Regions from separate parts of the Pseudomonas sp. 1152_12 genome, predicted to be linked through region 1. Evidence: predicted binding sites of a transcription regulator. Region 1 holds the regulator's gene; each other region holds the start of a gene.

The links. The regulator FliA, encoded in region 1, starts transcription of late flagellar genes. The targets are predictions, from matches to a motif close to CTAAAGTTTNNNNNNNNNNNGCCGNTAA.
Region 2: a site for FliA is predicted at 6,200-6,227, ahead of FW764_RS00040 (methyl-accepting chemotaxis protein). Genes of this name have one in related genera too.
Region 3: a site for FliA is predicted at 2,704-2,731, ahead of FW764_RS01560 (methyl-accepting chemotaxis protein). Genes of this name have one in related genera too.
Region 4: a site for FliA is predicted at 2,458-2,485, ahead of flgM (flagellar biosynthesis anti-sigma factor FlgM). Genes of this name have one in related genera too.

The regions. Positions count from the first base shown of each region.
Region 1 covers NZ_VXCW01000002.1:401,724-409,240, forward strand. Annotated here, with positions in the region: gene flhA (flagellar biosynthesis protein FlhA) at 4-2,118, shown strand; gene flhF (flagellar biosynthesis protein FlhF) at 2,130-3,446, shown strand; gene fleN (flagellar synthesis regulator FleN) at 3,552-4,385, shown strand; gene fliA (RNA polymerase sigma factor FliA) at 4,382-5,122, shown strand; gene FW764_RS04545 (chemotaxis response regulator CheY) at 5,291-5,665, shown strand; gene FW764_RS04550 (protein phosphatase CheZ) at 5,684-6,472, shown strand; gene FW764_RS04555 (chemotaxis protein CheA) at 6,484-7,517, shown strand, end outside.
Region 2 covers NZ_VXCW01000001.1:5,775-13,291, forward strand. Annotated here, with positions in the region: gene FW764_RS00015 (MalY/PatB family protein) at 1-798, opposite strand, end outside; partial or broken gene FW764_RS00020 (hypothetical protein) at 1,011-1,208, opposite strand; gene ggt (gamma-glutamyltransferase) at 1,326-3,050, shown strand; gene FW764_RS00030 (AAA family ATPase) at 3,229-3,753, opposite strand; gene pnuC (nicotinamide riboside transporter PnuC) at 3,750-4,313, opposite strand; gene FW764_RS00040 (methyl-accepting chemotaxis protein) at 4,499-6,133, opposite strand; gene FW764_RS00045 (undecaprenyl-diphosphate phosphatase) at 6,363-7,193, shown strand; gene FW764_RS00050 (DUF1294 domain-containing protein) at 7,190-7,517, shown strand, end outside.
Region 3 covers NZ_VXCW01000001.1:363,696-371,212, reverse strand. Annotated here, with positions in the region: gene FW764_RS01565 (SRPBCC family protein) at 100-558, opposite strand; gene FW764_RS01560 (methyl-accepting chemotaxis protein) at 649-2,643, opposite strand; gene FW764_RS01555 (aldo/keto reductase) at 2,792-3,787, opposite strand; gene FW764_RS01550 (LysR family transcriptional regulator) at 3,907-4,815, shown strand; gene FW764_RS01545 (AraC family transcriptional regulator) at 4,812-5,717, opposite strand; gene FW764_RS01540 (carboxymuconolactone decarboxylase family protein) at 5,820-6,380, shown strand; gene FW764_RS01535 (acyl-CoA dehydrogenase family protein) at 6,432-7,493, shown strand; gene FW764_RS01530 (ABC transporter ATP-binding protein) at 7,490-7,517, shown strand, end outside.
Region 4 covers NZ_VXCW01000002.1:47,647-55,163, forward strand. Annotated here, with positions in the region: gene FW764_RS02875 (MFS transporter) at 1-665, shown strand, start outside; gene FW764_RS02880 (flagellar brake protein) at 729-1,478, opposite strand; gene FW764_RS02885 (flagella synthesis protein FlgN) at 1,575-2,045, opposite strand; gene flgM (flagellar biosynthesis anti-sigma factor FlgM) at 2,094-2,420, opposite strand; gene flgA (flagellar basal body P-ring formation chaperone FlgA) at 2,563-3,321, opposite strand; gene FW764_RS02900 (chemotaxis protein CheV) at 3,402-4,334, shown strand; gene cheR (protein-glutamate O-methyltransferase CheR) at 4,378-5,205, shown strand; gene FW764_RS02910 (hypothetical protein) at 5,296-6,078, opposite strand; gene flgB (flagellar basal body rod protein FlgB) at 6,407-6,814, shown strand; gene flgC (flagellar basal body rod protein FlgC) at 6,818-7,270, shown strand; gene flgD (flagellar hook assembly protein FlgD) at 7,287-7,517, shown strand, end outside.

The sequences.
Region 1 (7,517 bases):
CAAATGCTCAGCACGGCCCGTGGCACCCTGACTGACTTGTCGCGGGGCAACCTGGGCGTGCCGTTGTTGTTGCTGGTGATGCTGGCAATGATGATGTTGCCGATGCCGCCGTTCCTGCTCGACGTTTTCTTCACCTTCAACATTGCCCTGTCCGTCGTTGTGCTGCTGGTGTGCGTCTACGCCTTGCGGCCGCTGGATTTCGCGGTGTTCCCGACCATTCTACTGATCGCAACCCTGTTGCGTCTGGCGTTGAACGTGGCGTCTACGCGGGTGGTGATGCTGAACGGCCAGGACGGCCATGCCGCCGCCGGTAAGGTGATCCAGGCCTTTGGTGAGGTGGTGATCGGCGGTAACTACGTGGTCGGTATCGTGGTGTTCGCGATCCTGATGATCATCAACTTCGTGGTGGTGACCAAGGGCGCCGGGCGGATTTCCGAGGTGAGCGCGCGGTTTACCCTCGACGCCATGCCGGGCAAACAGATGGCAATCGACGCCGACCTCAACGCCGGCCTGATTGACCAGAACCAAGCCAAATCCCGTCGCCTGGAAGTGGCCCAGGAAGCCGAGTTCTACGGCTCCATGGACGGCGCGAGCAAATTCGTGCGCGGTGACGCCATCGCGGGCCTGTTGATTCTGTTCATCAACTTGATCGGCGGGATAGCCGTCGGCATCTTCCAGCACGGCATGACCTTCGGCGATGCGGGCAAGGTCTACGCCTTGCTGACCATCGGTGACGGTTTAGTGGCGCAATTGCCATCACTGTTGTTATCCACAGCGGCGGCCATCATGGTCACCCGTGCTTCGGGCTCCGAAGACATGGGCAAGCAGATCAGCCGCCAGATGTTTGCCTCGCCCAAGGCGCTGGCCGTGGCGGCAGGCATTATGGCGATCATGGGCATCGTGCCGGGCATGCCGCATGTGTCGTTCCTCAGCATGGCGGCCATGGCCGCGGGAGGGGCTTACCTGTTCTGGCGCAAGCAGAACTTGGTCAAGGTCAAGGCTCAACAGGAAATCGCCCGTCAACAGGAACTGCTGCCATCGCCGGCCCGCGCCCAGGAAACCAAGGAATTGGGCTGGGATGACGTGACCCCGATTGACATGATCGGCCTGGAAGTCGGCTACCGCCTGATTCCGCTGGTGGACCGCAACCAGGGCGGGCAATTGCTCGCGCGGATCAAGGGCGTGCGTAAGAAGCTGTCCCAGGACTTGGGCTTCCTGATGCCCACCGTGCATATCCGCGACAACCTCGACTTGGCGCCCAGCGCCTACCGCCTGACGCTGATGGGTGTGATCCTCGCCGAAGCCGAGATTTACCCCGACCGCGAACTGGCGATCAACCCTGGCCAGGTCTTCGGCACGCTCAACGGCATTACCGCCAAAGATCCGGCTTTTGGCCTGGAAGCGGTGTGGATCGAAGTCAGCCAGCGCAGCCAGGCACAATCACTGGGTTACACCGTGGTAGACGCCAGCACCGTGGTCGCCACGCACCTCAACCAGATTCTCTACAAACACTCCCACGAGCTGATCGGCCACGAGGAAGTCCAGCAATTGATGGGCTTGCTGGCCAAAGCCTCGCCAAAGTTGGCCGAAGAGCTGGTGCCGGGCGTGTTGTCGCTGTCGCAACTGCTCAAGGTGTTGCAGGCGCTACTCGCCGAACAGGTGCCGGTACGCGACATTCGCAGCATTGCCGAGGCCATCGCCAACAATGCCGCCAAGAGTCAAGATACTGCCGCGCTGGTGGCTGCGGTACGCGTCGGATTGTCCCGCGCAATCGTGCAAAGCATTGTAGGGGTTGAGTCTGAGCTGCCTGTGATCACCTTGGAACCCAGGTTGGAACAAATATTGCTCAATAGTATTCAGAAGGCAGGACAAGGCCAGGAAGAAGGCGTTCTGCTGGAGCCAAGCATGGCGGAAAAACTGCAGCGCTCGTTGATCGAAGCCGCGCAGCGCCAGGAAATGGCGGGCCACCCGGTGATTCTGCTGGTAGCAGGCCCGGTCCGCGCGATGTTGTCGCGGTTTGGGCGCTTGGCAGTGCCGAATTTGCACGTTTTGGCTTATCAGGAAATTCCTGACAACAAGCAAGTGACTATCGTCGCGACAGTAGGGCCCAATGGCTGAGGTAGTGGGTTATGCAAGTTAAGCGTTTTTTCGCCGCCGATATGCGTCAGGCCATGAAACTGGTACGTGATGAGCTGGGCGCCGATGCCGCGATTATCGGTAACCGTCGTATTGCCGGCGGTGTTGAGCTAACGGCTGCCCTGGATTACACGCCCTCGGCGCTGGCGCCGCGCGTGCCGAACATGGAACTCGAAGACGAGCTGCGTAAGACTGCCTCACGCATTGTCTCGGCCCAGGCTGAGCTGAGCATGCGTGGCGATAGCGATGCCTCCACCAATCGCCAGTTGTTCGCTGGCCTGCCACTGACCGCTGCCGAGCCGCTGGTTGAACCAACATTCAAAGAACCGCCGCGTCCTGCAGCGCCTGCCCCGGCTGCCGCAGTTGACCAGCGCGCGTTTGATTCAATGCGCTTTGAACTCAATGGCCTGCGTGAGCTGCTCGAAGTGCAGCTGGGTTCGTTGGCGTGGAACCAGTTGCAAGGCAGCAAGCCGCAACAGGCCAACCTGTGGCGTCGCCTGCAACGGATCGGCCTGTCCGGCCCGTTGTCCCGTGACTTGCTGGCGCTCACCGCCGAAGTCGAAGAACCTCGCCAAGCCTGGCGCATGCTGCTGGCGCACTTGGCACGCATGATCGTCACTCCGCAAATCGAACCCTTGGAAGAGGGCGGTGTGATTGCCATGGTCGGCCCTGCCGGCATGGGCAAGACCACCACCCTGGCCAAGCTGGCGGCGCGTTATGTGCTCAAGTACGGCGCGCAAAACATCGCGCTGGTGAGCATGGACAGCTACCGCATCGGCGCCCAGGAGCAGCTCAAGACCCTGGGGCGCATTCTCAATGTGCCGGTGACCCACGTCGATCCGGGCCAGTCTCTGGCCAACGCCCTCGACCCGCTGCTGCGCAAACGCGTGGTGTTGATTGACACTGCCGGCCTGCAAGCCAGCGACCCGGCGTTGCGCATGCAGCTCGAAAGCCTGGCCGGGCGTGGCATCAAGTCGAAAAATTACCTGGTGCTTGCAACCACCAGCCAGAAACAGGTTCTTACCGCTGCCTACCACAGCTACAAGCGTTGCGGCCTCGCCGGTTGCATCCTCACCAAACTCGACGAAACTGCGAGCTTGGGCGAAGTGCTGAGCCTGGCCATCAGTCATGAATTACCGGTTGCTTACCTGACCGACGGGCCGCGGATTCCGGATGATCTGCATCTGCCGCGCCGTCATCAGTTGGTCAGCCGTGCTGTCAGCGTGCAAATGCAAGAAGAGCCTAGCGAGGAAGCGATGGCCGATATGTTCGCCGACCTTTACCACCACCCGGAAAAGCGGGTGGGGTGAGGCAGGATGAACGCCGTGAAATGTACCTACATCGATGGTCTGCAAGCGATTCACGCGGCCAAGTCATGTAGCCTGCGTCTAAGCAAGACAAGGTAAAGAAATAAAATGGGCAGCATGCATCCCGTACAGGTGATCGCGGTGACCGGCGGCAAAGGTGGCGTCGGGAAAACTAACGTGTCAGTGAATTTGTCCCTGGCCCTGGCAGAGCTTGGCCGTCGTGTCATGCTGTTGGATGCTGACCTGGGCCTGGCGAACGTCGACGTTCTGCTGGGGCTGACACCCAAACATACCCTTGCTGATGTAATCGAAGGCCGCTGCGAGCTGCGCGATGTGCTGCTGCAGGGCCCCGGTGGCATTCGTATCGTGCCGGCCGCCTCGGGCACCCAGAGCATGGTGCACCTGAGCCCGGCGCAGCATGCCGGCCTGATCCAGGCGTTCAGTGATATTGGCGACAACCTCGACGTGCTGGTGATCGACACCGCCGCCGGGATTGGCGAGTCGGTGGTCAGCTTCGTCCGCGCAGCGCAGGAAGTATTGCTGGTGGTTTGCGATGAGCCCACTTCGATCACTGATGCCTACGCTCTGATCAAACTGCTTAACCGCGACTACGGCATGAATCGCTTCCGCGTGCTGGCCAACATGGCCCAAAGCCCGCAGGAGGGGCGAAACCTGTTCGCCAAGTTGACCAAAGTCACGGATCGCTTCCTCGATGTTGCCCTACAATACGTAGGTGCAGTTCCCTATGACGAGTGTGTACGCAAGGCTGTGCAAAAGCAGCGTGCAGTCTACGAAGCGTTCCCTCGTTCCAAATGCGCATTGGCGTTCAAGGCTATTGCCCAGAAGGTCGATACTTGGCCGTTGCCCGCAAACCCTAGGGGGCATCTGGAGTTTTTCGTCGAGCGATTGGTGCATCAGACGAGCGCAGGACCGGTGCTATGACAGCCAGCGGCTATAACCTTTACAAAAAGTCGGCACGTGACAGCCAGGGCGAGTTGATCGAGCGCTATGCGCCCTTGGTCAAGCGCATTGCCTACCATTTGTTGGCACGCCTGCCTGCCAGTGTGCAGGTCGAAGACCTGATTCAGGCCGGTATGATCGGTTTGCTTGAAGTCTCGACCAAATACGACGCGAGCAAAGGTGCGAGTTTTGAGACGTACGCGGGTATCCGTATCCGTGGTGCGATGCTCGATGAGGTGCGTAAAGGGGATTGGGCGCCGCGTTCGGTACACCGCAACACGCGCATGGTCAGTGACGCAATTCGCTCAATTGAAGCAAAAACCGGTCGTGACGCTAAAGATCATGAAGTTGCGGCCGAACTCCAATTGAGTCTCGACGATTACTACGGGATTTTGAACGATACCTTGGGCAGCCGCCTGTTCAGTTTCGACGACCTGTTGCAGGACGGCGAACACGAAGGGTTGCACGAGGACGGCGCGAGTGCTCATCTCGAGCCGTCGCGCGATCTGGAAGATGAACGTTTCCAGAGTGCGCTGGCGGAAGCGATAGCCAATTTGCCGGAGCGTGAGCGGTTGGTGTTGGCGCTGTACTACGACGAAGAGCTGAACCTCAAGGAAATCGGTGAGGTCCTGGGGGTCAGCGAATCGCGTGTCAGCCAGTTGCACAGCCAGTGCGCAGCCCGTTTACGGGGGCGATTGGGAGAGTGGCGCGCGCGCTGACAGGCAGTGTGGGGACACTGCAGACGCTACCGCGAACGCTTCAGGTTTTCGCGGGTTCGTACCGTGGTGCCCTGGGCAGTCCTTTTTGTGTAACGCCTGTTGATTGAAATGGCGCGTCCAAGTGCTGGGCGCGTTTAAGACTGCTTGGAGGTCGAATTGGACAAGAACATGAAAATCCTCATCGTTGATGACTTCTCAACGATGCGGCGGATCATAAAAAACCTGTTGCGTGACCTTGGGTTCACAAACACGGTTGAGGCGGATGACGGCATTACGGCGATTCCGATCCTCAACAGCGGGAGCATCGACTTTCTGGTAACTGACTGGAACATGCCGGGCATGACCGGTATCGACTTGTTGCGCCACGTGCGTGCCGACGAAAAATTGCGCAGCCTTCCCGTGTTGATGGTGACCGCCGAAGCCAAGCGTGAACAGATCATCGAAGCCGCCCAAGCTGGGGTAAACGGTTACGTGGTCAAGCCATTCACTGCACAGGCCTTGAAAGAGAAGATTGAAAAAATCTTCGAACGCATCGGTCATTGATGCTGCCACGGGGGAGCTATGGAGCATAAAGAATCATCGCAGGCGGATTTTGAGTCGACCCTGAAAAAGCATGCTCACCAGTTGGTCGAAAGCCTCGAAAAAGGGCAGTTCGGCGACGCCGTGCAGTTAATCCATGAGCTTAACCAGACCCGTGACCGCGGCCTGTACCAGGAAGTGGGCAAGCTCACACGCGAATTGCACAGTGCGATCGTCAATTTCCAGATTGACCCGCATATGCCCCAGGCCGAAGAGATTTCGCAGATCACCGATGCCACCGAACGCCTGTCGTACGTGGTCAGGCTGACTGAGGCGGCGGCTAACCGCACCATGGACCTGGTGGAAAACGCCACGCCGCTGGTCAATGGCATGGCCACTGAGGCGCAGGCTTTGAGCGTTGACTGGGGCCGCTTTATGCGTCGGGAAGTCGGGGCCGAAGAGTTTCGTGAATTGGCCCGTCGAGTCGAAGGTTTTCTGTCGCGCAGCGAACAGGAAAATCGCACGGTTGCCAGCAACCTCAATGACATTCTGCTCGCCCAGGATTACCAGGACCTCACCGGTCAGGTGATCAAGCGCGTGACCCAGTTGGTCACTGAAGTGGAAAGCAACCTGCTCAAACTGGTGCTCATGGCCGGCCAAGTTGATCGTTTTGCCGGCATCGAACATGACCGTGAGGCGATCCTCTCGGAAAAAGATCCACAAAAACATCTCGCCAAGGGTGAAGGTCCGCAGATTCATGCCGATAAACGTGAAGACGTTATGTCAGGTCAGGATGACGTAGATGACCTGTTATCCAGTTTAGGCTTCTAAGGAGCACCCACATGAGCTTCGGCGCCGATGAAGAAATCCTTCAGGATTTCCTTGTAGAGGCCGGCGAAATTTTAGAGCAGCTGTCCGAACAACTGGTTGAGCTGGAAAGCCGACCGGATGATGCGAACCTGCTCAATGCAATTTTTCGCGGTTTTCACACTGTAAAAGGGGGCGCCGGCTTCCTCCAGCTCCATGAGCTGGTGGAGTGCTGTCACATCGCCGAGAACGTGTTCGACATCCTGCGTAAGGGTGAGCGCCACGTCGACTCGGAACTGATGGACGTGATTCTCGAAGCACTGGATGCGGTCAACGGCATGTTCAGTGAAGTGCGCGAACGTGCACCGATCACTGCCGCCACACCGGAACTGCTGGCCGCCCTGGCGCGCCTGGCGGAACCTGCGGACACCGCGGCTGAGCCGGTGGTGGAAGCGGCTCCGGTGGCTGAGCCGGAAGCCGACGTGACCGACAGCGAGTTCGAACAACTGCTCAACTCACTCAGCGCGGTCAAGGCCGAGGCTGAAGCGCCGCAAGCGGCTGAAGCGCCTACGCCTGCGTCGGCGCCTGCAACGCCGACGAGCGAAGACATTACCGACGCTGAGTTCGAGTCGTTGCTCGATCAGTTGCACGGCAAAGGCCAGTTCGCTGCTGACGCGGTGGCGCCTGCTGCCACCGAGGCGCAAGCGCCTGCGGCGTCTACCAGCACCGACATTACCGACGACGAATTCGAGGCGTTACTCGACCAACTGCACGGCAAAGGCACGTTTGCAGCTGATGCCTTGCCGGAAGTTGCAGCGACCGCCGTCGCGCCAGCCGCCAGTGCAGCGCCTGCCAGTGCTGCACCGGCCGGTGACGGGCTGATTTCCGATCACGAATTCGAAGCCCTGCTCGACGAACTGCACGGCAAAGGCAAGTTCACCGAGGTGGCCCCGGCCGCTGCGGCGACCGCCACGCCTGTCGAGGCGAAACCCGCGCCGGTCGAAGCCGCGGCACCTGCTGCCGCACCTGCTGCCGCGAAACCCGCTCCTGCCAAACCCGCTCCCGCTCC
Region 2 (7,517 bases), on a different contig from region 1:
CAGCGGGCTGACGCTGTCGACCATGCCGCAGCGCGCGTTATTGAAGCGCTCGCGCACCTCGGCGTTTTGCACCACGGCGAAACAGGTCTTCAAACCGGCCACGTTGTAGGCCTTGCTCGCTGACATGAGGGTGATGGTGCGCTGGGCGATTTCCGCGCTGAGGCTGGCGGTGGGAATGTGGCGGCGGCCGTCGAAGCACAGTTCTGCATGGATTTCGTCGCTGATGATCAGCGCGCCGTTTTCCATGCAGGCGTTGGCGATGGCCAGCAGTTCTTCACGCGGGAAGACCTTGCCGATGGGGTTGTGTGGGTTGCTCAGCAGCAGTGCACCGGCGCCGGTCAGTGCTTGGCGCATGGCGGGCAGTGGCGTGAGGTATTCAGCGTCAACCTGCTCGAACGGCACTTCGATACGTGGCAGGTTCCAGTGGCCTGGCGCCAGGCGAATCGGGCGGTAGTTGGGGGTTTGCAGCACCACCGGCTGGCCGGGCTTTACGAACGCGTGCAAAGCCATGTTGAAGCCGGGTTCGACGCCGGGCAAAAAAAGCAATTCTTCAGGCGCTACGCGCCACGCGTACTTGGCCCACAGGTCGGCGACGATGGCCTCGCGCACGTCCGGTCCAGCCACGCTGTAGCCCAGGATTTGCTGATCCAGGCGAGCATGCAGCGCTTGCAGTACGGCAGGCGGCGCGGCGATATCCATGTCGGCGATCCACATCGGCAAGACGTCTTGCGGGTAACGGTTCCACTTGGTGCTGCCAGTGCCGAGGCGGGGGTGGATCGTGTCGAAATCAAAGCTCATGGGGGGCTCGTATCAGGTAGGCGGGCGCAAGAATGGCGCTGATTCTAGCGCCATTATTTTTATAGGCCAGCGCTGATTGCGTCCGACAGCTGCCGGGGCGCTTGCTCCACGGCGCGAGTGATCGCTTCAGCACGGCGCACTATTCTACACAGGCCTATCGCGACCAGCAGCACGCAGATGAACAGGTGTTCCTTGCTGCCAAAATAGTACTAAAGCATGCGGTCGTTGGAGTCGGCTGCCTTGGAGATGGTGTCGACGCGCCTGCCGGAATAGCCGTCGCGGGTGAACACCTTGACGGCCGTCTGCAGGATGCGCGCACGCGTCTGGTCGGCCTGTTGAGCCCGAATACCGGTCTTCTTGATCACCCTCTCAAAGTGCCTTGCAGCCAGTCTGGGGGCGAAATACAGCATGGGCATTTTCGCGGCCGTTCTGTGACCGACAAGTTCTGTAATAAAAACGCCATTGCGCTGGGGATTAAATTCGAGTCGGGCTATTTTGGTGCATCTCAATAACTAGAGTAGCCATGGATGAAATACCAACCCTTCAGCCGTACCTTGATTGCCACTGCCCTGGTGTTGACGGTCAGCGGTGTGCAGGCCGCCTCCCAAGCTCCGGTGGCCGGTGAAAATGGCATGGTGGTGACCGCCCAGCATTTGGCCACTCATGTCGGTGTGGATGTGCTCAAGGCTGGCGGCAACGCGGTCGATGCGGCCGTGGCCGTAGGCTACGCGCTGGCGGTGGTGTACCCGGCGGCAGGTAACCTCGGTGGCGGCGGTTTCATGACCGTACAGCTGGCGGACGGGCGCAAGACCTTCCTCGACTTCCGCGAAAAAGCCCCGTTGGCGGCGACTGCCGACATGTATTTGGACAAAGACGGCAAGGTCATCGAAGGCCTCAGCGCCAAAGGCCACTTGGCGGTTGGCGTGCCCGGCACCGTGTCCGGCATGGAGGCGGCGCTGAGCAAATATGGCACCCTCAAGCGCGCCCAAGTGATTGCCCCGGCGATCAGGCTGGCGGAAAACGGCTTCGAACTGGAACAGGGCGATGTCGACCTGTTGCACACCGCCACCGGCGAGTTCGAAAAAGACAAGGACTTGCGTGGGATCTTCCTGCACAACGGCCAGCCCATGCAGGTCGGTCAGAAGCTGGTACAGAAAGACCTGGCCAAGACCCTCAAGGAAATCTCTGCCAAGGGCACCGACGGTTTTTATAAAGGGTGGGTCGCCAAGGCACTGGTGGACTCCAGCCAGGCCGGCAAAGGCATCATCACCCAGGCTGATCTCGACACGTACAAGACCCGTGAAATGGCGCCCATCGAATGCGACTACCGTGGCTATCACGTGGTCTCGGCGCCGCCGCCAAGCTCGGGTGGCGTGGTTATCTGCCAGATCATGAACATCCTCGAAGGCTACCCGATGGCCGACCTGGGCTATCACTCGGCCCAAGGCCTGCACTACCAGATCGAAGCCATGCGCCACGCCTACGTGGACCGTAACAGCTACCTCGGCGACCCGGACTTCGTGAAGAACCCGATCTCCCACCTGCTGGACAAGGACTACGCCGCCAAGCTGCGCGCTGCCATCGACCCGCAAAAAGCCGGGGACTCCCAGGCGATCAAGCCGGGGGTGTCGCCGCATGAAGGCAACAACACTACGCACTATTCCATCGTCGACAAGTGGGGGAACGCGGTATCGGTTACCTACACACTCAACGACTGGTTCGGCGCCGGCGTGATGGCGAGCAAGACCGGGGTGATCCTCAACGATGAAATGGACGACTTCACCGTCAAGGTCGGCGTGCCGAACATGTACGGCCTGGTCCAGGGCAAAGCCAACGCCATCGCACCGGGCAAGGCGCCGCTGTCGTCGATGAGCCCGACCATTGTGACCAAGGACGGCAAGGCGGTGATGGTGGTGGGTACGCCCGGTGGTAGCCGGATTATTACGGCCACCTTGCTGACCATCCTGAATGTCATTGACTACAAGATGAACATCCAGGAAGCCGTGGATGCGCCGCGTTTCCACCAGCAGTGGATGCCTGAGACCACCAACCTCGAAACCTTCGCGGTGAGCCCGGACACTCAAAAAATCCTCGAAAGCTGGGGCCACAAGTTTGCCGGCCCTCAGGACGCCAACCACTTGGCGGCCATTCTGGTGGGGGCGCCGTCCTTGGGCGGCAAGCCGGTGGGCAACAATCGCTTCTACGGGGCTAACGACCCGCGTCGTAACACGGGGTTGTCGCTCGGTTACTAAGGGCTGATTGAGCATCAGCACACCTTCCGGGCTCTACCCCAAGAGCCCTGGATGGACCCCGCCCCATGAACGCGCTGGAAATCGCCACCTTCAATGATGCGCATGTTGATAGGCCAATCTCCTTTAGACGATTGACTGGCGCGAAGACAAAGGGACTGCGTTGATCCTGTGGTCGGTATTACGCGTTGAGCAGTTGCTGCACCGCTTCAAATGCCTGAGCACGGCGCTCGTCCCAGTTGCCGCGAATCACCACGAACGGGGTCGGGTGCTGCTCGCTCCACTCCAGGCTACGCTGGAAAAACAGGCGGCGATCTGCCAGTTGCGGTTGGCAACGCTGGCCGTCGGCGGTCCACTCCACATCTTCGGGTGAGAGCAGCAGGTGCAGGTCGTAATGCCGAGCAAGCAGTTCGTCATCCAGCCACGCCGGGTAGTCGCCGAACAGGGTTTGGCTCCACAGCGTGTTGGTCAGCAGGTGGGTATCGAGGACGAGTAGGTTGGGACGTCTGGCGCGGGCCGCGTCCTCCCAGGCCAATTGGCCACGCGCTATCGCTGGGATATCTGCCAAGCTGGTGTCGCGCTGGTGGTGGTCGATGAAGTAGCGCACATATTCGCCGACCATCAGCCCACCGAAGTGCGCGTGCAGTTCAGCCGCCAGCCAGCTTTTGCCGCTGGACTCGGGGCCGGCCAGTACCACTACCTTCATGCGCGCAACGCCGGATCGGCGCGCCATTCACGCCAGCCTTGCACGGCGATCACGGTGAACAGCGCGTAGAGCGCGGCGGTGAGGTACAGGCCTTTGTAGAGGAACAGGCCGACGAAAATCACATCCACGACAATCCACAGCGGCCAGCACTGCACGCGTTTTTGCGCCATCCACATTTGCGCCACCAAGCTGAAGCCGGTGAGGGCGGCGTCGAGCCACGGTTGGGCGGCGTCGGTCCAGTGGGCCATGGCGGCGCCAAGCAACAGGCTGAAGACGGCACCGATGGCCAGGCTGGTCATGATCGCGGGTACGCCGAGGCGGGTGACTTGGCGGCCTTGCTTGACCTCCCCGGCGCGGGTCCATTGCCACCAGCCGTAGAGTTGCAGCGCGGCGTAGACCACTTGCAGGAGCATGTCGGAGTAGAGTTTTACGTCGAAGAACACCCAAGTGTAGAGCAACACCATGACCAGGCCGATGGGCCAGCACCAGGGGTTCTGCTTGACCGTCAGCCAGACAGCGATCACCCCCAGGGCGGCGGCGAACAGTTCAAGCCCGGACATGGTGGTTCCTTGGGAGAGTGGAAGAGGGCGGTGATTGTAACCAGAGGTGAGTTTTCTTCAAACGTTGGTGTGAGTACATATCCGTTATTTGGTTAAGGGCGCAACCCCTATCAGCCATTCCCCAAATAACGGATATACACCTACCCAGCCGCAGCCCCGATAGCCCAGCCGTTCAGCCGCGCGATCTAAACCTTAAACTGGCGCAACAACCCATCCAGCTGTTCACTCAGCCCACGCAGTTGCGCACTCGCCACACTCGACTGCTCCGCCGCCAACGCCGTACTGTGGGACAACCCGGCAGCCTGGGTGACGTTCTGGTTGATGTCTTCCACCACATGCGCCTGTTGCAAGGTCGCGCTGGCAATCGAGGCATTCAGCCCATTGAGGTTATGCAAGGCCTGACCAATGGCGGTGAGGCTGGCACCGGCCTGGCCGGCTTGTTCTATGGTCAGTTGCGAAGCGCTGTGGCTGTCGCTGATCACCTTTACCGCCGCTTCCGAGTGACCTTGCAGGCGCTCGATCATCGCCTGGATTTCAGCGGTGGATTTTTGCGTACGCTGAGCCAGCAACCTGACCTCGTCGGCGACCACGGCAAAGCCACGGCCCTGTTCGCCCGCGCGTGCAGCTTCAATCGCAGCGTTAAGCGCCAGCAGGTTGGTCTGGTCAGCGATGGAGCGAATCACCTCCAGCACCCCCCCAATCTGCGTGCTTTCGCTGGACAATGTGCGGATCACCTCCACGGCCTGGCTGATGGTGCTGGAGAGCTGGTCGATCCGCTGCAAGCTGCCGTCGATATTCACTTGTCCTTGCTGCGCCTGGGCCTGGGCGTCACGCATTTCGCTGGCGGCGTGCTCGGCGTTTTTCGCCACGTCCTGCACGCCGTAGGTCACTTCATTGATCGCCGTCGCCACCAGCTCCATTTGTTGCGACTGCTGCTGGCTGCGTTCATTGGCCTGGCTGGCGCTGGCACCCAGCTCCGTGGACGACTGGCCCAAGGCGTTGGCGCACATCTGCAATTGGCCGACCACCTGGCGCAGCTTGGCGGTAAAACTGTTGAAGTGCTGGGACAATTGGGTGACTTCGTCGCGCCCGTGGGTGTCAAGGCTGCGCGTCAGGTCGCTTTCGCCGCTGGCGATATTGCCCATGGCGTTCACCGCCGCCTGCAAGGGTTGCACGATGCTGCGGGCGATCAGCACTACCAGCAACGTCATCACTAGCGCGATGCACAGGACAATCAGCGAAGTTTTCCACACCTGCCCATTGAATTCGGCTTGCACATCGTCCACGTAAACACCGGAGCCGATAATCCAGCCCCAGGGCTCGAACAGTTGGATATACGAGGTTTTTGCCACCGGCGCGTCGGAACCGGGCTTGGGCCAGCGGTAGTTGACGATGCCGGCGCCCTTGGCCTTGGCCAGGATCACGAACTCGTTGAACACTGCAAAACCGTCCGGGTCGCGAATCGCCGACAGGTTCTTGCCGTCAAGCTTGGGGTTGGCCGGGTGCATGATCATCACCGGCGTCAGGTCGTTGATCCAGAAGTAATCGTCGTGGTCGTAGCGCAGGCCACGCACCGCGCTCAAGGCTTGCTGCTGCGCAGCTTCACGCGTCAGTACCCCGGTTTTCTCAAGATTCTGGTAATAGGCCAGCACGCCGCCGGCCGTCTGCACCACGTGCTGCGTCTGCTGGCGTTTGGCCTGGTAGAGGTCGCCATGGATCTGCTTGAGCATTAACAGCCCCAAAGTCAGCAGCATCAATACGGCGACTACCAGGATCAGCCAAAGGCGGCGGCTGATCGACATGCTGCGCAAACTGTTCATCGTCCCGTCACTCCATGCTTTTATATTTGTGGGCGTTGCATCGACATTTCCGGCTTGTCTGATAGGCTTTCGGCAAATAATCGAAAAACCTGAGTACTCCCTGATTTTTCACGAATTTTTTGCGGGCTGATGGTGAAAATCCACCTCGGGCACTTGAGTGTGCTCGGCGTCAGTGGACGCTTAAAAAGACTATCAAGGCAAGTAGCTGAGCATGACCTTTGGGGGAAACATGGATTTTTGGACTGCCATACAGGCATTGATTCTTGGCGTGGTGGAGGGGCTGACAGAGTTCCTGCCGATCTCCAGCACCGGCCACCAGATCATCGTCGCCGATTTGATCGGCTTCGGCGGCGAACGCTTTGAGGCGTTCAACATCATCATTCAATTGGGCGCGATCCTGGCCGTGGTCTGGGAGTTTCGGCGCAAGATCCTCGACGTGGTCATTGGCTTGCCGACCCAGCGCAACGCCCAGCGCTTTACGGTCAACCTGATGATCGCGGTACTGCCAGCGATCGTACTGGGCGTGATCTTTGCCGACCTGATCAAGCATTACTTGTTCAACCCGATCACCGTGGCCACCGCGCTGGTGGTGGGCGGTGTGATCATGTTGTGGGCCGAGCGCCGCCAACATAAGGTTCACGCTGAAACGGTGGATGAAATCACCTGGAAAGATGCGCTAAAGGTCGGCCTGGCCCAATGTCTGGCGATGATTCCAGGCACCTCGCGTTCTGGCGCCACCATCATTGGCGGCCTGCTGTTTGGCTTGTCGCGCAAGACCGCCACCGAGTTTTCGTTCTTTCTGGCCATGCCCACGATGGTCGGCGCAGCGGTGTATTCGGGCTACAAGTACCGTCACCTGTTCCAGCCCGATGACCTGCCGGTGTTTGCGATTGGTTTTGTCACCTCGTTCATCTTCGCGATGATTGCGGTCAAGGCCTTGCTCAAGTTCATCGCCAGCCACAGTTATGCGGCCTTTGCCTGGTATCGGATCGCGTTTGGCCTGCTCATTCTGGCGACCTGGCAGTTTGGCTGGATCGACTGGTCTGCAGTCAAGCCATGAGTATTCAGCATCCGCGCTTGAAGGCGTTGATCTTTTTGCTGTTGTGCACGGCGCCGCTGATGGGCTCCGCACTCGTGTGGTATCGCGGCGAGACGGTCATTGCGCTGGTGGCTTATGGCGTGGTCAGCGTAGTGGCGTTTTTTCTGTACTGGGGCGACAAGCGCAGGGCGCAAACCGATGGCCGCCGTGTTCGCGAAAACATCTTGCACGCCGTGGAGCTTGCGGGCGGATGGCCTGGGGCGTTGATCGCCCAGCAGGTGTTTCGGCACAAGACGCGCAAGGTGTCCTATCAGGTTCTGTTCTGGGTGATTGTGTTGCTGCACC
Region 3 (7,517 bases), on a different contig from region 1:
AGCAAGAGAGCGTCGTCGGGAATTGGCGGCGATCATGACGACGTCATCGCAGGCACGCCAGCGCCCACCGGTAAGTGGGTCGGGGTTAATGTTTCAAAATTATACGAAGCCTGCGTTTTCCAACCGACATTTGAGCTGGTCCAGCGCGATGAGTGACAGTTCAACCATGCGCTCATGCAGGCTGGCCAGTTGCAATTCGGTTTCGTAGGTCAGCACGCGTTTGAACAAGGTGCCGTCGCGATGAGCCTGCAAGAAATAGTGGACAGAGCCGTCGACGGCGAGGGAGGAGAACACGGTTTTGAATTCACTGGGGCGATGGGCGATCTGTACGCGATAACTCATGGGCACGCGCACACCCAGCAGGTCGATGTCTTCGGTAAAACGGGCGCCGGCCGGGAGTGGGCCGGTGGTGCCGGTATTGGCACCGAGGGATGAGGGGTGCCATTCATGCCAGCGGTCAGGCTGGGTCACATAGTCGTAAACGAGCTCAATAGGGGCCTCGATAAAACGTTCTTGGCTGATCCGCTCCAAGCGGCTCGAATGCTCAACAACGTGCATGACACACCTCCTGTGTGGCGAGACTTTGCACTAAGAGATGTCAGAATAGTCCCACTCCCGTGTTTTGCACGGGAGGGATTCACCCATTTATCAGCGCACCTTGAAACGGCTCATCAACGCAATCACCCGGCCGTTGGCATCCAACAGGCTTCGCGTATTGGTTTCAGTGGCATGCCCGCTTTCCACCAGTTCTTCGACCATATGTCGGATCTGCACCATGCTGCGGTTGATCTCCTCGGTGACCGCGCTTTGTTGCTCGGCGGCTGTGGCGATCTGGGTGCTGAGGTTGTTGATATGGCTGACCGAACCGGCCATTTCGTCCAGGCCGGTGTTGACCCGGGCCGTGGCATCCGCCGCCGATTGGCAGCTGGCCTGGGTGTTTTCCATGGCCGTCACCGACGAACTTACGCCGGTCGTCAGACGCACGAGCATCTCGTTGATCTGCGAGGTACTGGCCTGGGTGCGCGCCGCCAGGGCCCGAACTTCGTCGGCTACTACCGCAAAACCACGGCCTTGCTCACCCGCTCGCGCCGCTTCAATCGCGGCGTTGAGTGCCAACAGGTTGGTCTGGCCGGCGATCGCGCCGATTACACCCAGGGTCTCGGTGATGCGCGCGGCGTCCTGGCGCATATTTTCCACGGTGTGGGTGGCGCTGGCCACTTCGCCGATCAAGGCGCTGACGCTGTTGGACGCTTCGCCCACCACGACGCGGGAGCGGTCGGCGTGTTCGTTGGCGCGCTGGGTGAACGAGGCGGTCTCAGCGGCGTTTTGCGCAACCGTGTCGGCGGTGGAGCTCATCTCAGTGATGGCGGTGACCGTCTGATCGGTCTCGGAGGCATGTCGCACCAAAATCCGGTTAGTCTGCGCCGAGGTCTGTTGCAATTGTTCAAGCCCCGAGGACATGGCGCCCGTGGCCTGGGTCACTTCGCCGATCATGTTTTGCAGGTAGATGATAAAGCGGTTGACCGAGTGGCCGATGGCGCCCATTTCATCTTCGGCACGGATGGTAATACGCCGCGTAAGGTCGGCATCGCCGGCACACAGGGCGTCAATATTGGTTCTCAACGATTTCATGCGCTGTACCAACTGGCGGATTGCATAGAACGCCAATAACACCAGCAGCAACACCATGGGAATTTGCAGCATGGCCAGGGTGCCGAGCACGTCATCGCGTTGGGCGGTGATCAGCGAGGTGGGCAGGGCGGTAGCGAGGAACCAGGGCGTGCCCTCAATCGGGCGCATGTAAAACGTGCTGGCCACCCCTTGGTTGTCGAACTCACTGCGCTGCAACGCTTGGTCGCGATGGGCAAGGGCTTTGCTGATTTGGGCGGCGAAAGCCGAGGTGCCAGCCAGTTCGCTGATGTTCTTCAACACCACCGGGCCGCTGATGCGTGTGCTGTTGCTGATGATCTTGCCGTCGGCTTCGACGATCAGCATCTGCCCGCCGATGTCTTTTTCCTTGCTGGCGACCAGGGCATTGAAGAAACCCAGGGTCACGTCGATGGTGGCGACGCCGTACGCCGCGCCGTCACGTTGGATCGCCATGGCGCAATTGGTGCGCGGCTCCTGGCTGGCGTCGTCCTTGTAGGCGGCCGCCCAGGCGCACTGGCCGCGGGGTGAGGCGAGACCGCCTTTGTACCAGCTCTGGTCATAGTAGTTGGGGGCCGCGTCGCTGTTCCAGAAGGTGTTGACTGCCAGCTTGCCCGAGTCATCACGGTGCCAGAAGGTGCTGTGCTTGTTGCGCCCCGGGGTACGCAGGTTGGGCAGTGGCCAGATGCCGCCGCCGAAAACTTTGAGCTCGCCATATTGGTCCACCAAACCGGGCAGCACCTTGTCGATGGCGTCGCTGTCGAGCAGGGGAATGGTCTGGGTGATACTGCGTTGCTGGGCTTGCACCTTGTTCAGTTCGCCCTGGATCTGCTCGGCGACTTCGGCGATGCGGTTGAGCACCACCTGTTCTTCGGTGTGTTTTAGCGTGGGAGCCACCAACTGGCCGATGCCCACGACGGTCAACACAATCAATACCAGGACGAACAGCACCAGAAACACGGTGTATCGGGTTTGGATAGAGCGCAATGGGAGCATGGGGGGGTCGTCCTTACGAAGCGTTTATTATCGACGCGGCTTTGTTAGAGCTTCATCGGGCTATCGGCTGGGTAAGGAGGAGCTTTAGGTACGATGGTACAAGATAATCAGAGCGCCCACTGAACCGGGGCGCTCAGGCCTGCAAAGGCTATTGATTCACTAGCTGCATGGCGACTTCGCCGTAGCGCGAGCCAGCCGTAGCGCCCGCCGGGAAGATCGACGCCAGTGCCGCCTGTTCGGCAGGGCTTAACGTGATATCCAGCGCCGCGACGTTCTCTTCCAGGTACTTGCGTTGCTTGGTCCCAGGAATCGGGATTAGGTAATCGCCTTGCGCCAGTACCCAAGCCAAGGCCAATTGCCCGGCCGTGATGCCTTTTTCGGCAGCCAGCGCTTGAACCTGATCCACCAGCAGCAGGTTCTTCGCAAAGTTTTCGCCCTGGAAGCGTGGGCTGGAGCGGCGGTAGTCGTCGGCGGCGAAATCATCCGGGCTTTTCAGCGCGCCGGTGAGGAAGCCTCGGCCCAACGGGCTGTAAGGCACAAAGGCGATGCCCAGGCGTTGGCAGGCGGCCAGGCAACCGTTGTCTTCCTGGTCGCGGCTCCACAGCGAGTATTCGCTTTGCAGGGCACTGATCGGATGCACCTTGTGCGCACGTTCCAGGTTGGCGGCGGACGCTTCGCTGAGGCCCAGGTAACGCACTTTGCCTTGCTTGACCAGTTCGGCCATCGCACCGACGCTTTCTTCGATGGCCACTTCGGGGTCGACGCGGTGCTGGTAGTAGAGGTCCAAGGTTTCTATGCCCAGGCGCTTCAATGTGCCATCAATGGCCGTACGGATGTACTCGGGGCGGCCGTTTACGGCGCGACTCGCAGGGTTCGATGGGTCACGTACAAAGCCGAATTTACTTGCCAGGAACACGTGCTCACGCTTGCCGGCGATGGCTTTGCCGATCAGCGCTTCATTGGTGTGAGGGCCGTACATGTCTGCGGTGTCGAGCAAGGTGATGCCCAACTCTAGCGCGCGGTGCAGGGTCGCGATAGCTTCCTGGGTATCAGTGCCGGTGGTGTAGAAGTCAGTCATGCCCATGCAGCCGAGGCCGATGGCTGAGACCTGAGGGCCGTTCTTGCCGAGTTGACGAGTGTGCATCGGAGCAGTTCCTTGGTGGGGAAAGGCCTTATTGTTGTCCTCGACAAGCCGGGGATAAAGCGGCTAAAACTGCTATCACTATTATGATTTTCTAAATAATCACAGAAGGCAGCTCGGCTTTGGATCGATTTAACGCCATGCGCGTGTTCACCCGAATCGTTGAATTGGGCGGTTTCGCCAAGGCCGCCGACAGCCTGCAACTGCCGCGTGCCTCCGTCACGATTCTGATCAAACAACTCGAAGCGCACCTTGGGGTGCAGTTGCTGCAACGCACCACGCGGCAGGTCAGCCCGACGCTGGATGGCGCAGCGTACTACCAGCGCTGCGTCAGCCTGTTGGCGCAGCTTGAGGAAACCGAAGCGGTGTTCTCCCGCCAAAGTAGCCCGCGCGGTACGTTGCGTGTCGACATGCCGTCAGGCATCGGGCGATTCCTGGTGATTCCCGCGCTGCCCGCATTCAGTACGCAGTACCCGCACATCGACCTCGAAATCGGCCTCAATGACCGCCCGGTCGACCTGATTCGCGAAGGCGTGGACTGCGTACTGCGCGCTGGCTTGGCGCTGGACGATGCACTGGTGGCACGGCCACTGGCGATGATGGATCAGGTCACCTGTGCCAGCCCTGAATACTTGCAACGTTTTGGCCTGCCCCACACCGTTGACGACCTGGCCGGTCATCAAGTTGTCGAGTACTTTTCCAGCAGCAGCGGTAAGCGCTATGGCCTGGAGTTCCAAGTGGGCGAGGAAATTCGCCTGGTGGATTTACCCAAGCAGGTCGCCGTCAACAGCGCCGACGGTTACCTCGCCGCCTGCGAAGCCGGCTATGGCTTGGTGCAGACGCCTTACTACCATGCCATGCGCCAGTTGCAAGCCGGCAGCCTGATAGAAGTGCTCAGCGCGATCAAGCCGCCGCGGCTGCCGCTGACCGCGCTGTACCCGCCACATCGCCAACTGTCCCCACGGGTGCGGGTGTTTGTCGATTGGTTGGTGCAGCTATGTGCCCGCCCGGGCAATGGTTTGCGACGCTAGGCCTGAGCCTTGCGATAGGCGCCGGGCTGCTGCCCGGTGACTTTGTAGAACGCTCGAGTGAACGCCGCGACGGATTGGTAACCCGCTGCCAGCGCTACGTCCGCCACCGTCTGGTCTTGCTTGAACAACTGGCAGGCATGGCGCATGCGTATCATCAACAGTACGTGCCCCGGCGATTGGCCGCACAGTTCAGTGAATCGTTTGAAAAACGCCGAACGCGACAGTCTGGTGCACGCCGCCATGCTTTCCAGCGTCCAGGCATCGGCGGGGCGCGCGATCAGTTGTTCCAGCAGGTTGGCGAACGACGGTTGCCGAGCCAGTGCAGCCAGGCCACCAAGCTCGGTATTGTCGATAACTTGCTGGCGCAACACGTACAGAAACAACAAGTGGCAAAGACGCTCAAGCAACGCGGAAGAGGGCGCGGGCGTGCGTTCGCATTCTTGCAGGATCAGTTCGAACAGCTGACGCGCGGCGGTCAGTGATGGGTCGCCGGCCCGCAGAATAATCCAGGCGGGCAGGGTGTCGACGATCAGCGCTGACAAGCCTGAATGGAAGTGGAAGAAGCCGCAGACAAGGCCCACGCCATCGTCGGCGGCGCTGTCCAGCGCCAGCATCGGCCGGCGCGGGCGTGCCTGCGCTGCCGCGGCCGTTGCCTCCCCCGACAGCTGAAACTCAAGGTCGCGCAGCAGAAACACGGCATCCCCATCGTTCAAGCTTTGCGGGGTGGGTTCACCGTCGATATGCAGCCAGCACTGCCCCTGCACCACCAGGTGGAAGCTCGCGCTGGCCAGGCCATGCGTACTCGCATGCCAGTCGCCACAATAGCGGCCGACATGGAACAAACGAGTGTTCAGCTCAAGGCTGGATAATAACCAATCGACGAGTGCACTGGACGAATTCATCTAAGCGAAAGACTCTAGAGCAAGTAATCGCTACTTTAGCCTATTGAGGCGATTTTTTATAACCAACAGACTGGGTGCACGAACCCACCAGGAGACCACTCCATGTCCCGTGTACCGTTGTTGACCCCCGAAACTGCGCCAGAGGCGGCCAAACCCTTTCTGGAAAACGCTCTGAAAGCCTCGGGTTTCATTCCGAATCTGCTCGCCGTATTGGCCAATGCACCGGCTGCGTTGGAAACTTACATCACCGTCTCGGGCCTCAATGCCAAGGCAGAGTTGAGCCTGGCCGACCGTGAAGTGGTGCAACTGATTGCCGCCACCACTCACGGCTGCGATTTCTGCGTGGCCGGGCACACCGCCGTCGCGCGCAACAGAGCCAAGCTGCCCGAACACGTGATCGACGCCTTGCGCCAGCGGGGTGAACTGCCTGATGCGCGCTATGAGACACTCGCCGCCTTCACCCGTGAAGTGATCGCCACGCGTGGTGATGTCAGCGACGCCGGTTTCGAGGCATTCCGTGCCGCCGGTTATTCCGAAGGCCAGGCCTTGGAGGTGATTTTGGGCGTGAGCCTGGCAACCCTGTGCAACTTCGCTAATGTATTTGCCCGCACCCCCCTCAACCCGGAGCTGGCGCAATACCGTTGGGAAAAACCGGCAAGCTGAGGCGCACACGCGCAGGTGTTGGTCCACACGTTGTAAAAAGGAGAGACATGAATGCTTGACCCAATCTTGAGCCGTTGGCTCGATGTTCAAGCGCAGGCCCTGGATGTGGGCAGTTGCGATCCGCAGGAAGTGCTGCCACGGTTGGCAGACGCAAATGTATTGCGTGTCGGCGTGCCAAAAGCCCTCGGTGGCCTGGGCGGCGATGTGGCCGGTGCGGTGGACGTCATCGCCAATGTCGCCAGCCACTCGTTGGCGGCAGCCTTTGTATGCTGGGGCCAGCGATCTTTTATCGAGTATTTGTTGCAGAGCCCGAATGAGCGGCTGCGTGAGCAATTGTTGCCGGACTTGCTCAGCGGCAAGCTGGCCGGCGCCACTGGGCTGTCAAATGCGATGAAGTTTTTGTCAGGCATCGAGTCGCTGCAAATCAGCGCCGAGCCCACCGAAGACGGCTGGACCCTCAACGGTCGCCTGCATTGGGTGACCAACCTGCGCAAGAACGGCTTTGTGGCCGCCGCCGCGATTGAGCACGCCGGGGGCGGTGCGCCGTTTATCCTGGCGATTCCGGATTCGGTTGCCGGCCTGCAACGCTCGCGGGACCTGGAATTGCTGGGGCTGCAATCGAGCAACACAGCGGCGCTTGGGCTCGAAGGCGTTGAGCTGAGCCGTGATTGGTTATTGCATGAGGATGCGCGTAAGTTTTTACCGGCCGTACGCCCGGCGTTTCTTGGCTTGCAGTGCGGCATGTCGATCGGCCTGGCCCGCCGCTCGCTGGCGGAAGTGGCCAACCACCTGGGGTCGAGCCGCACCGTGTTGCGTGATGAGTTGCAAGCGCTGCGGGTGACCCTGGACCACCTGGTAGGCGAGCTGAAACAAGGCCTGTTGGCCGGGCGGTTTGCGGCGGAACCGGTGCCGCTGTTCAAGCTGCGTATTGCCCTCGCGGAAACCGCCGCAAGCGCGGTGCAACTTGAGCTGCAAGCCAGCGGTGGCAAGGCTTACCTGACCGCCCATGGCAGTGGTTTTGCCCGGCGCTGGCGCGAGTCGGCCTTTGTGCCCATCGTCACGCCAAGCCTGGTGCAACTGCGCACCGAGCTGCACCGCCAGGCCAATCTATGAGCCAGGCGGTATTGCGCGCCGAGG
Region 4 (7,517 bases), 350 kb from region 1:
TGGGTTGCTGCATTTTCGCCGGCCTGCTGGTGCAGTGGCCGTTGGGCTGGTTGTCGGATCGTTATGATCGGGCATTGCTGATTCGTTGTTTCGCCGGGTGCCTGGCGGTGGCGGCATTGCCGCTGGCGATCATGACGCGGGTACCGTTGGAAGTGCTTTTTGTCGCAGGGTTTCTGTGTTCGTTGGTGCAGTTCTGCCTGTACCCATTGGCCGTGGCGTTTTCCAACGACCATGTGGAAGGTGATCGTCGTGTGTCCCTGACGGCCATGTTGCTGGTGACTTACGGTATTGGCGCGAGTGCCGGGCCGCTGTTGGCGGGTGTGGCGATGAAGTTGTTCGGCAGCCATATGCTGTATGCATTTTTCAGCCTGTGTGCAGTGATTCTGGTGTGGCGTATTCGGCCGAAGGCCGTGACCAACCTGCATCAGGTGGAAGATGCGCCGCTGCATCACGTGGCGATGCCCGACAGCATGTCCAGCTCGCCGTTGGTGGCGTGCCTGGATCCGCGAGTGGACGAGGCCGTGGTGCAGGAGCAAATGCAGACCGTTGTGCTGGAACCTGAAGTCGATCCGCAACCACCGGAGGATGAGCCGGCTTTCGAGGGGCCGCCGGAGCCTCTGGGGCCTGACGAGCATCCGCACGACTTGAGCAGGGCGCGCCCCTGAACGCAAAAAAAACGGGCAGATCCCATCAGGATCTGCCCGTTTTTTTGACGCGACTTTTAATGCTTAAAAATCGTCGTCTTTGTCAAAGCGTCGCGCTTCACGCTGCAGTTGGTACACAAATCGTTCCACTTGACGCTGCACCAAGCCGCTCATGTTGTGGAAGCGTACGCCGGCGAACGTGGTGTTGATCTTGTCTTCGAAGTGCAGGTAACGCAGTTCGACAGAGGTGGTCATGCTGCCGAAGGGCAGGGCGGCGATAAAGCGGTCGTAGACCTGGCCCAGTTGCAGGCGCTCGGAGATGTCGCCTTCAAAGCGAAGCTTGCAGCCGGTGGCGGAGATGTCCAGCAGTTTGCCGCTGATAGGTGCCTTGAGCTTTTCGCCGCCCAGCTCGATATTGACCAGTTGTGCCAGCTTCAACGCAGCGCGAAAGGCATTGCGGCGCTGATGGTAGACCACCTCGTCAGGCATGCTGCCGGTGTAGATGCGGTGGCCACCTTTTTCGCTGATGGTCAGCGTGCCGTTGCTTTCCCAGGCGACCCGCACACCATCGTGAAAGCCTTCGATGCGGAAGGCTTCGCCATTCTCGAGGTAGCGTTCACCGTCACGCGGGATCATTTCGTCCAAGGCCAGTGTCTTGCTGTCCCGGTCAACATCTACCAAGTAGCTTTGGAAGCGCTGGCTGCGCTCGTGGAACGTGATGATCAGCGGATCATGGCTTTCTTGCAGCATGCGCAACGTGCTGGCGATTTCCAGAGGCGTGGTGAGCACCTTGGGTGGCTGCGGAGCATCTTCCGCATTAAGGGCTTTGAACACGGTTCTTCCATCTCCAGACAAAATACGACTACACGCAAGAACCGGCATTTTGCCAGCATGTAGCGCACCTTGGATAGGGCGCGCTGTAAACCGGCGTCAGGCTTGGCTGCGGGTGCTTGGCTTGACCAGGCGTGAGGTGGAGCCTTGGGCGTTGTACAGTGCCGGAGGCTCTCCGCCGTGAAGTATGCGCAACTGGTTGGCGGTCGTAGCTTGCTGCAGCTGGATTGACTGACCGTTGAGCTGGTTGGCTTCCTGGCACTGGGTGAGCAATTGATTGAGGGCGGTGCTCTGCGACAGCAATTGATCACCCACTGAAGAGTGGCTGGCCAACTGCGCGAGGCCGTCGTGATCAGCTGGCAGGCCCAGGCTGATGAGGATCTCGCTGCGCTTCTTGCCATGCTGTTCCAGCAGCACGATCAGCGACTGTTTACGCGCCAGGATTTCTTCCAGCAGGCGCATGTCCCGGCCGTATAGGGCCAGGGACTCTTCTTTGAGCAGCTCGAGCAATTGTTGCGTCGGCGCCAGATCATCAATGATCAGTTGAAGCAAATGTTCGTCGTGGTGCATGGCTGGCCTTGGGTTTTAAGCGTCCAAAAGCCCTGCGCAGGCCTTTGCCTAGCGCTCGGCTTCGAAGTTAAGCAGCTTGCTGGCTACACGGTTGCTGTCGACTTTATAGCTGCCATCGGCGATAGCCTGTTTCAACTCGGCCACGCGGGCTTTGTTGACAACCGGTTGGTCGCGCAGCGAGTCAGTGACCTTCTGCAACTGTTGAGCCTCATTGCTCAGGTGTACGGATTCCCCACTTTGGCTGGCGCCAGCCTGCTCTGTCTTCGCGGCAGGGGCTGGTTGGGCCTTGGCTTCTACACTGTCCTTGGTACCGCTGGTACGTGTATTGCCGGGCAACGTTGGGGGGTTATTCAAACGACTGAAATCGATGACCATGTTAAAAAAACCTCTGGGTATTTGGACGCTTGCCATGTTTTCGGCGATACCCGGACAAACTTTAGGCTCGATTGACAATAAACCTGCACGAGCGGACGTCTAGCGCACAGTGTAGGAAAAGCAGGCGTCCTATGCCAGTGAACTATAAAGCAACCTCAACTTGACCCGGCGCCGTCACTTGCGCCTTGATCACACGGTTGGAGTTCAGGTTTTTGACTCTGATCTGTTCGCTCATGCCGCCGTTGGACAGCGCTTCGCCCGGCATTTTTACGCTCAACCCGCCACTGCTGGCGGAAATGACCACCTGATCGCCTTTGCGAATCACCTCAGCCTGCTCCAGATGGACCAGTGTGATGACTTGATCAGTGACCATTGGTCGGGTAAGTCTCTGCCCCAGGGCCTGGTCGAGCGAGGTGAGGTAGCCCTGATTGATCTGGCTTATATCCCGCTCACGCATGGCCACGTCGTCATAACCGATGATGCCGGTGCGTTTTAACGGTCGCGTCACCACCACCACATCGCGGAACAGTTTGACCTGCGCCGGTACGAATACGGTCCAGGGCGAAGCGCCTTCGCAGCGCACTTTTACCGTCACGCGGCCGATCGGCTGGGCAGGGCTTTCCAGGGTGGCTGTCAATTCCTTGTCGCACATTGGCATGCGCAAACGCGGGTCCAACTGGCTCACCTGAATTTCATAACGCCCAGGCGTCTGAGTATTTGCCAGATAATCTTCTACAGTGAACTCAAGAAAGCCTTGGGTGACGCCGATAAGGAGATCAGGCAAGGTGACATTATCTGCACGGGCCGTGACGCCCGAGCCGAAGGCAAGCAATGCCATCCAGACGCAGAGTAATCTGCGGTGCCGTGGAAGGTGTCGGGAAACTGTCGTTTTAAGGTTCATAAACCAATAAATAGCAAAGCTCGTGCCGTTTAGTGTTGGGTACGCTTCGTACCTCTAGGTTTTAGCGTAGGAGTCTGGGCATGGCAGGAGTAATGGATTCAGTAAACCAGCGCACACAGCTGGTAGGGCAGAATCGCCTGGAGTTGTTGCTTTTTCGTCTGGACGGCAAGCAGCTGTACGGCATCAATGTATTTAAAGTACGGGAGGTGCTGCAGTGTCCCAAACTGACCATCATGCCCAAGTCCAGCCCCGTGGTTTGCGGCGTGGCCAACATCCGTGGCGCGACCATTCCGATTCTTGATTTGGCCCTGGCCACCAGTTCCGCGGGTTTGCAGGATCGCCAGAACCCATTTGTGATCATCACTGAGTACAACACCAAGACCCAGGGGTTCCTGGTGCGCTCGGTGGAACGTATCGTCAATATGAACTGGGAAGAGATCCATCCGCCGCCCAAGGGCACCGGGCGCGATCATTACCTAACGGCGGTGACGCGGGTCGATAACCAGTTGGTGGAGATCATCGACGTGGAGAAAATCCTCGCCGAGGTGGCGCCGACTTCGGAATCGATCTCTGTGGGTGTGGTGGACGCCGAAACGGCGCACAAGGCGATCTCTCTGCGTGTGCTGACCGTGGACGACTCATCGGTGGCGCGTAAGCAGGTGAGTCGTTGCCTGCAAACCGTCGGCGTGGAAGTGGTGGCCCTCAATGATGGCCGCCAGGCCTTGGACTATCTGCGCAAGCTGGTCGATGAGGGCAAGAAGCCTGAAGACGAGTTTTTGATGATGATCTCCGACATTGAAATGCCGGAAATGGACGGCTACACGCTCACGGCCGAGATACGCAACGATCCACGTATGCAAAAATTGCATATCATCCTGCATACTTCGTTGTCGGGTGTATTCAATCAGGCAATGGTCAAGAAAGTCGGTGCCGATGACTTTTTGGCCAAATTCCGCCCTGATGACCTGGCATCCCGGGTAGTCGACCGGATCAAGGCAGCAGATCACGGCTAGGGGCTTTTTCCCTGGCGGACTTACGATTTAAGAGGCGGTATCAGTGTCTACAGGTAATTTGGATTTTGAACAGTTCCGGGTCTTCCTGGAAAAGGCCTGTGGCATATTGCTCGGTGAAAACAAGCAGTACTTGGTATCCAGCCGTCTCAACAAAATGATGGAGCAGCAGGGTATCAAGTCCCTGGGTGAGTTGGTGCAGCGAATCCAGAGCCAGCCGCGCAGCGGACTAAAGGAAATGGTGGTCGATGCCATGACCACCAACGAAACCTTGTGGTTTCGCGACACCTACCCCTTTGAGGTGCTCAAGAGCAAAGTGCTGCCGGAGGCCATCAAGGCCAGCCCTGGACAGCGCCTGCGTATCTGGTCGGCTGCCTGTTCTTCGGGGCAGGAACCGTACTCGATCTCGATGTCCATCGACGAGTTCGAGCGCACGAACATGGGCCAGTTGAAGGCTGGGGCGCAAATTGTCGCCACGGACTTGTCTGGCACCATGCTCACTAACTGCAAGACTGGCGAGTACGACAGCCTGGCCCTGGGTCGTGGCTTGTCCCCGGAACGCCTGCAGCGTTTCTTCGATCCGAAAGGGGCCGGGCGTTGGGCAGTCAAGGCGCCGATCAAGAGCCGAGTCGAGTTTCGCTCGTTCAACTTGCTCGACAGTTATGCCAGCCTGGGCAAGTTCGACATGGTGTTTTGCCGCAACGTGCTGATTTACTTCTCGGCTGAAGTGAAGAAAGACATCCTGCTGCGTATCCACGGCACGCTCAAGCGTGGTGGCTACCTGTTCCTCGGTGCTTCCGAAGCATTGAACGGCCTGCCGGATCATTACCAGATGGTGCAATGCAGCCCGGGCATCATTTACCAGGCCAAGTGATTGACGCTTGAGCATAAAAAACGGGAGGCCCTGTAAAGGCCTCCCGTTTTTTATGCGTGTGACGTTTCGACGGCGCCGCGTCGGTCGTTCTCAGGGCCGGGGTGTCATGCGGATATTGCCCAGCGATAGGCGGTGATCCCCGTGGGGTACTGCCGCGTTGAAAATACCGAGCCGAACATCGCCTGTCGTAGTGGCAGTGAAGGTGCCGGTCCCGGTTTGCGTCTGGGCTTGAGTGATATTTTGTAGATTGGGGCCGATCCGGGTGCTATTCATTGTCATGTATAGCGTCGAGCCATCGCTGATGGCTGCACGACCAATGACGTCAAAGCTGCAATCGTATGTGCGCCCTGCGATCACAGGTACGGGGCGGGTAATGATGTGGGCACTGGTCGCCCGACTGTTGGATATGTCAACGACCACGCTTGAGTTAATAACGTGCAGGACCCCGCCCACATAAGGCCCCTGAGCTACCCAGCCTTGGAAAGTGCCGTCGCTGAAATTCCATACTGTGGTGGGGGCTGGCACGATGATGGGGAGTGAGTTGATACGTACCCTGGCGGTCTGCGCGGCGGTAAATTCCCGCGCGCGTCTTAACCGCATCAGCAAACTTACAACTGTGCCAGCGCTGGCTTCAATAAAGGTTTTAGGTATCAGGACCTCGCGGCTGGGGGCGTTTTGGGCAACCATAAAGCTTTGGTTGTACTCGCCGCCGATAACGGTGCTACTCAATGTCAGGTAGATCATATCGTCGGCCTCGACGGGGAAGTCGAGCGTCAACTTGGCGGTGTCGCCGACAACACGGAGGGTGTTCAGATTCGGGATGGGGGTTGCGGAGTCTTGTTCGTTAAATCTTGGAAGCGGAAGAGTCAACATTTTTAAGCCTCTGCTTGACGCATGGGGGGATGTCTACCCAATAAGATATTCGCCTCGACAGACTTAACAACTGTCAGAATTGACAGTGCAGACAGACGGCCAAACACACTCAACCGCCTCTGCGTCCTTTTCCTCCCCTTGCCGCCTGTGGAAAAGCGGCAACCGCCATTGCCGCTTTACTGGCGCCATGCGGAAGACCGTTGCCGCTTTTCTGGCATCGCCAGCGGCAAACCCCCCGCAAGCCCTTGAATTACGGGGCTTCAACGAATTGGCATGCGCCTTGCTATAACCCAGATACGAAAAGCAGGTCAGCCTAAAGGTTTCCGCCATGAGCATCAGCTTCGATAAAGCGCTCGGTATCCATGAACAAGCCCTGGGCTTCCGCGCCCAGCGTGCCGAAGTCTTGGCTAACAACATTGCTAACGCCGACACCCCGAACTACAAGGCTCGGGATCTGGACTTCTCCGCCGTGCTCGCCGCACAGCAAGACAAGACCAAAAACGGCTCCTTCGCCTTGAACATGACCAACAGCCGTCATATCGAAGCGCAAGGCCTGGGCAATGGTGACGAGTCGCTGCTGTATCGCACGCCGATGCAGCCATCGATCGACCAGAACACCGTCGATGCCCAACTGGAGCAATCGGCTTACGCCGAGAACTCAGTGAACTTTCAGGCCAGCTTCACCCTGCTCAACAGCAAATTCAAAGGGCTGATGTCAGCCTTGCGTGGAGAGTAAGCCATGTCCTTAGCCAGTGTTTTCAATATTGCCGGCAGTGGCATGAGCGCGCAGACCACGCGCCTGAACACCGTCGCCAGTAACATCGCCAACGCCGAGACCGTATCGTCGAGCATTGACCAGACCTACCGCGCCCGTCATCCGGTGTTCGCCACCATGTTCCAGGGCGGCCAGGCTGGCCAGAGCGGCAGCGCAGGTTCGCTGTTCCAGAACCAGGATGCCGCAGGCCAAGGCGTGCAAGTGCTCGGCGTAGTCGAGGACCAGAGCAATCTGGAAGCGCGCTACGAGCCTAACCATCCCGCCGCGAACGAAAAGGGTTATGTCTACTACCCCAACGTCAACGTGGTCGAGGAAATGGCCGACATGATTTCCGCCAGCCGCTCGTTCCAGACCAACGCGGAAATGATGAACACCGCTAAAACCATGATGCAAAAGGTCCTGACCCTGGGTCAGTGATAAGGGGCGCCAAATAATGGCCATCGTTGATACCAAAAACAACACGGCAGTCCAGGACCTTTTTAATTCCAAGGTCAAGACAGCGACGGATAACAGCAGCATCAATAATGCCTCCAAAGCGGCGACGGGTAATCAGTCGCTGGGCAAGGATGCGTTCCTGCAACTGCTGGTGACCCAGCTCAAAAACCAGAACCCGCTGTCGCCTCAGGACAACGGTGCGTTCGTGGCGCAACTGGCGCAGTTCAGC